2 regions of the Exiguobacterium sp. s130 genome follow, and region 2 is predicted to be linked to the other one. Evidence: riboswitches for the same ligand, from Rfam matches in the RefSeq annotation. Region 2 holds a riboswitch; the other holds the start of a gene.
The links. Region 2 has a riboswitch for thiamine pyrophosphate ahead of tenA (thiaminase II). Riboswitches for the same ligand answer to the same signal wherever they lie in the genome.
Positions count from the first base shown of each region.

Region 1: another riboswitch for thiamine pyrophosphate. It lies ahead of HZS85_RS04825 (ECF transporter S component); the one in region 2 lies ahead of tenA (thiaminase II).

Region 1 is NZ_JACSNI010000002.1:193,577-196,734, reverse strand. It holds gene HZS85_RS04830 (ABC transporter ATP-binding protein) at 1-956, opposite strand, end outside; gene HZS85_RS04825 (ECF transporter S component) at 953-1,525, opposite strand; TPP riboswitch at 1,626-1,725, opposite strand; gene HZS85_RS04820 (50S ribosomal protein L25/general stress protein Ctc) at 1,821-2,492, opposite strand; gene HZS85_RS04815 (GNAT family N-acetyltransferase) at 2,783-3,158, opposite strand, start outside.
Region 2 is NZ_JACSNI010000003.1:219,873-223,030, reverse strand. It holds gene HZS85_RS08795 (glycoside hydrolase family 3 protein) at 1-32, shown strand, start outside; gene HZS85_RS08790 (hypothetical protein) at 63-371, opposite strand; gene tenA (thiaminase II) at 423-1,118, opposite strand; TPP riboswitch at 1,192-1,298, opposite strand; gene HZS85_RS08780 (DUF1002 domain-containing protein) at 1,492-2,373, shown strand; gene abc-f (ribosomal protection-like ABC-F family protein) at 2,649-3,158, shown strand, end outside.

The DNA of each region.
Region 1 (3,158 bases), on a different contig from region 2:
TGATACGTTCCACGATTGGGAAGCAACCGCCCGAGTGTCGCAAGCAATGTACTTTTCCCGGATCCATTTGCCCCGAGCAGCATCACCCATTCTCCTGTCTGCATGGAAAATGTCGCATCGGTCAATGGATATGGTGCTTTCGTCGATAATGCAGCGACGTGTAACAAAGAGCTCCCAGCTGTAGCGACAGCGGAAGGCACCTGAAGTCGCGCCGCTTGCGGTCCATCTATGGGTAACGTCTCTAAGGTATACGGATACAAAGAGGGAACGGCAATACCTTTCGTTTGAAGCTCTTTGTAATCCTGCGGGAACAGATCCCGTGGATCCGCCGTCGCAGTAATCGATCCGTCCTCAAGTAAGACGACTTGGTCGACGTACGGCAAACAGACATCAAGTTGGTGTTCGATCAAGACGATCGTTAAATCGTGTTCTTTTTGAATCCGAAAAATCAACGCCATCAGCTCATGTTGTCCGATTGGATCAATCTGAGCCGTTGGTTCATCGAGTAATAAGATCGTCGGCTCAAGTGCTAGGACCGCTGCGAGCGCGAGACGCTGTTTCATTCCTCCGGATAGACTCGCGATTGGTGTCGAGAAGGGGAGAGGGAGACCGACGAGTGCGAGTAAGCGTTCAATTCGTTCATCCATCTCCACGCGTGGAATCGAGCGATTTTCTAAACTAAAAGCGATTTCCCGTCCGATCGTCTCCATACAAAACTGTTCTTCTGGATTTTGGAACAGCACTCCGACCGAACCAGAGCGGGTAACAGTTCCAGTCTGTTCGACTTCAATCGTTTCCGGTGTCAGTCCGGCAAGGGCATGAAGTAATGTCGTCTTGCCACTCCCACTGCGACCAAGCAAAAGGGTCGTCCCGTACTCGATCGTCAGCGATACATGATCGAGCACCGATTTTATCTGACCCGGATAGCGGATGCTGAGGTCGTCGACAGTAATCATGCGACGTTCCGTTTCGCTCGTCCTGCCGCAAACCCGTTCAAGACACCGGTCGCAACAAGGCGACGGACGAGAATCGCTGCAAGCAAGCCACCGAGTAATGCGCCGCTGATCAATTGTAAGCCAGTTGTCGCAAGCAACGTCGTCGTTGTGTAGTAACCGAATCCGTTCGCGATTAGACTATAGACGATGCTACCAATCGCGGCTCCGACACCCGATAACATCAAGGTCCATGTGTCATAACGACGGTAACGCGTCATTGCGAAGACGAGTTCCGCACCAAGTCCTTGGCAGACTCCGATCAGAAGAGCGGATAAACCAAAATGACTTCCCGTGAACAGTTCGACGGCTGCCGCGACGACTTCCGCAATTAAAGCGGCACCTGGCTTTTGAATGATTGCTGCGACGAGCGGACTCGCAATGATCCAGATACCAAACATCCAGTTGGCACCGACAGGTCCGAAGATCGCTGAGATCGGTAACCAGAGTGTTGACCAACCGAGATAGATGACGCCGCAAGCGACGGCTAGCATCATCATGACCATGATTTCTTTCATTTTCCAGTGTTGCATCAGATACGTCCTCCTTTGAATGGGGGAGACGCCAAAAAAGACCGCCCTCCGTAAAAAAGAGAGCGGTCCTCAGAAAAACTGCGCGCAGCAGGAGTCATTGGATGTGATCGCTCCACTTTCCTACGCTAGTATGAACTAGATCAGGTTCGAAGGGTCCGAAGTGAATCGTCTCAGCCAATTGGGCTCCCCTAGTGGATATGGTAATAGGTGATACGCTGTTCACTTTAGGCAATCTAGCGCCTGTTGTCAAGACACAAAAAAACGATACGCAACAAAGGGCGTATCGTTAAACGACTTATTTGTTGTCTTCGTTTTCTTCAGCTGTTTCTTCTGAAGACGCTTCTGTTGCTTCCGCTTCGTTGTCTTCGCCAGCTTCTGCTTGTGCCTCTGCTTCCTCGATTTCTTCAAGATCCTGCTCGAGTGTCGATTCGACGACAGCTGCGACTTGAATGTCGCCTTCTGTAACGATGCGGAAATCTTTTTGTTCTGGAAGATCGGCTACAGAAATCGAATCGCCGATTTCGAGGTTCGTGACGTCGACTTCGACGTTCTCTGGTAATTTATCTGGCGTTGCAGCGACTGTTACTTTAAAGAGTGTTTGTGATAGGAAACCGCCAACTTTTGCACCGGCTGCTTCCCCAACGAGTACAACGTCTGCTTCGACTTCTGTTTCTTCATCCATTTTAACGGCGATGAATTCAACGTGATCGACAGTTGGTGTGAAGACATCCATATCACGGCGATTGATCAAGACGTTAATATTTTTACCGTCGAGTTTGAGTGAAATCAAGACGTTCTCACCGTTTTCTCGGACGATTTTAAGCAATTCTTTTTCTTCAAATGCGATTGGTGTACTTTCCACTTTGTAACCATACACGACGCCAAGAGCTTTTCCTTCATGACGCAATTGTTTACGGAGTGAGCGTGGACGTACCTCGCGTTTTTCGGCTGTTAAATTAACTGACATGTTCATTTCCCCCTTGAATTTGGTATAGCCCTCAAAAGGTAATGAATGTAGGAGCAGGACGAATCCTGAACAATATGAATCATGCTAAGACAATCGGTTTCAGACTCTCATGAGTCTGACGCTTTCGTGACTTTGCATTTCTCTCCCAGGTCATTACGCTGATATTGAGAAACATGTGTGAATAAGTCACCGGTTTGATGCGGTGCTAATGAGTTTATACCCCTATGTTTTAAATCCATAAACCTCTTTTTTATCTTTTTGAAGTCGAAAGACCTCCAAACCGCTTGAAATCAAGGGTTGAGAGGTCTTTCGTTTTTTTCATTCTTTATGATGATTCGTTGATTTTCACGAACTAAAACACGAACGAGACGTTCAATTTGCCGCATCGTCGTCTGTCCCATCGTCGAAATTTGAAGCCACTGATTGTAAACGAGATAGTCGCTTTCGTACTGGACGTGATACCCCTGAATGCGCAGAGCGTCGCCTAAATCAGTTGCGAACGGATGAACGATCGTCAGTATTCCCGGCGCTTGTGCTTCCTGTTGTGCGAGCAGTTGGAATCCAGTTGCGCGGACGGCTTGTTCGAGATAGGTCATCTTGATTGCTGCTTGATTAAGATCGAGGGCATCAAGCGCTGCCTGACAGGCAAGCAACAGGTTCGACGAG
Region 2 (3,158 bases):
TCGGTGATGGCTTTAAAAACTGGAAAAAATGAGAACATGATACACAAAAGACCGAGCCCCCTTTAAAGGATGCCTCGGTCTTTTAATGCTTGATACGGATATTCCGCTTCTTCTTTCGCACGATGGTAGACGCGGTAAAGTGAGTAGATCAGCAGTCCATAAATGACAATCATTATGACAGTCGAAATGAAGCTACCGACGCTAAATTCAAACTTGAACGTCACCTTCAAATTCCAGATGGTAGCATATGTGCCATACATCGTCACTAAAAGGGGGATGATATATCCAGCAAATCTAACGTTCGCTTTTCCAAGCATACGTTGTACAACGTAGGCAACGATAATGATCAGCAAAATGATAAAGATTTCCATTTTGATCCCTACTCTCACTATGATATATACCTAATTCTACCATCTATTCGTTTAAGAAGATACCGTCCGTGCTGGAATCGTCTCGTAAATCGACGTAAACGTTTCTTCCGTCCATCCCATATGCCAAAATAGCAACTCATAATAACAGCTCGTCACGAAATGCCGTTTCATCCGCTCTCGTTCAGCCGAGCTTGCTTGTTCCGCCAACGCATCAAGCCGTGCAATCTGTTCAAAGACGACCTTTTTGAACCATTCCGAACTATATGTGTCGATCCATTGCTGATAGATTTTTTCATCCGGTGTACACGTCAATAATTGTTGTCCAACTTCATAATACAACCAGTAACATGGCAAGATGGCAGCAATCGTCTCACCAAGCGTCCCTTCACTCGCATGATGCATGTGGGAGACGTAAGCATATGCTGTCGGTGCCGGTTCAAATGCTTCAAGATCTGCTTCCGTAATACCGAGCGGCTCAAAAAATGATTGATGTAAGCTCAACTCTGCCTCGTAAGTCGAAGTAGCATGCTCGGCAAGTGTCGCGATCGTCGCGAAGTCGTCTGCTTTTGACGCTGCCTTCGCTTGAATCTTCGCAAAGTGTTTTAAATAATAGGCATCCTGCATGACGTAATGCCGAAATTTCGAGAGCGGTAACGTTCCCTCGCCGATTCCTTGTACGAATGGGTGGGTAAAACTACTATCCCAATACGCTTGTGCCGCTTGTTTGATTTCTTGTGTGAATGTCATGATCTCATCCTCCTCGTTTAGTATGATACGAAAAAACACCACCCCGAAACACACGGGCATGGCGCAAGAAGAACAAGACTTGACGCCACTTCCCTCCGTAAGTACGAACTTAATCAGGTTCAAAGGGTCCGAACGTCTTCGTTCGTCTCAGTCGGTCTACCGACTCCCCTAGTGGTCATTATTCGATTCAAATTCACTATAGCATGCTGAAAATGGAAGTCAAGTTGTCCTCTTTTCGCTATACTATGGAGTGTCAGAAGACGGATGCCGTCTCCATCTACAGACCGATTCCGAACTTCTTTCGTTCTCGTACACTAATTTTAGTACCTGATACTATAGTTCATTCTGTTACTTACAATTGGAGGAATTCATTATGCATACACCAACAAAAATCATGGCGTCAGCCGTTATCGCTTCTGCTTTATTACTTCCGACAGCCGCATCCGCTGAGCAAGTCGTTGATAAAACAATCGTCACTCTCGGGGAGTCGCTCGGCGCAAAGGATAAGGCTTGGGTGCTTTCCCGTCTCAATGCACCGGAAGGCATCACGCCGATCATCGCCACTTCTGCTGACGAAGAAAAATATCTCGGGAAAAACATTCCCCAGTCGCAAAAAGGTGGCAACATGTATTCATCCGCTAAAATCGAATTGACGGAAAAAGGTGACGGACTTTCCGTTGCGACGGAAAACATTACGTGGGTGACGAAGGATATGTACTTGAACGCTCTCGTCACGGCAGGTGTCAAAGATGCCGACATCACGATCACTTCTCCTTATAAAGTGACTGGAACATCGGCACTGACAGGAATCATGAAAGCCTATGATCAAACTTCGGCTGAGACCGGAATCAAGCTGAGTGACGAACGGAAAGATTTAGCACAGCAAGAATTATCGGTCACTTCAGACGTCGGGAAGACAGTCGGGACAGATAAAGTCGCTGATTTGATGAATGAGATCAAGGCCGAAATCGCCAATCAAAAACCGGAAACAAAAGTCGAGATCGAAAACCTGATCGTCCAAGTCATTCAAAACAACAACATCCAACTGTCTGATGCACAGATGGATCGGTTGACGAATCTATTCAATCAAATGGAGCAAGCGAACATCAACTGGGGGCAAATCGAGAGTGGACTAAAAAATGCTGGTCAAGACATCCATGCGTTTGCAACGTCCGAGGAGACAAAAGGATTCTTCGCTAAATTATTTGATGGTCTGAGTGACTTCTTCAGCTCGATTGCTGGTGTGTTCAAATAATTCAGACTTCCGCAATTAACAAGATAATGGTAAACTGATTGTATCTGAAACGAAAGGTGGTGTGAAATGATGGACTTTGCTGCGTGCAAACATTGGTTAATGGAACAATTGTATCTGTTGCGCGCGATTTTTCATGGAATGGCGTTCTAAGGCACCCGTCTGCCCTTTTTAGAACTTCATGATTGAAAAATACAGCAAAGCGCATCTTTCACACACTAGGGAGAGTGCTATTTGCGCTCTCCTTTTTTTAATGCGCGCGAAAGGATCAACTCATTATGATGATTTGCGACATTCAACATCTGACAAAACAATTCGGAGGCGAAACGATCTTAACGGACGTTTCCCTCTTCTTAAACGAACACGATCGTGTCGGTCTGATTGGACGAAACGGGAGTGGTAAAACGACATTACTCCGCTTACTTGCTCGCCTTGACCAACCGGACGGTGGCGTCATCTATCAAAAGAACGGTTTGACGATTGGCTACTTGGAACAACTTCCCACTTATACCGAAACGATGACCGGACTCGACGTCCTTTGGGCGGCGTTTGAAGAGATCCTCGCAATCCGTTCTCGGATGCAACAGTTGGAGCTTTTGATGGCGACAGCGCCAGATGATCTGGATGCACTACTCGTTCGATATGCGGAAGCGACAAATGCATTCGAACAAAAAGATGGCTATCTACTCGACTCGAAGATCGAGCGCATGGTGAACGGATTACATTTACGTCCGTTACTCACTCGCCCTTTCCATCAGTTGAGCGGCGGTGAGCAAACTAAGATTTGC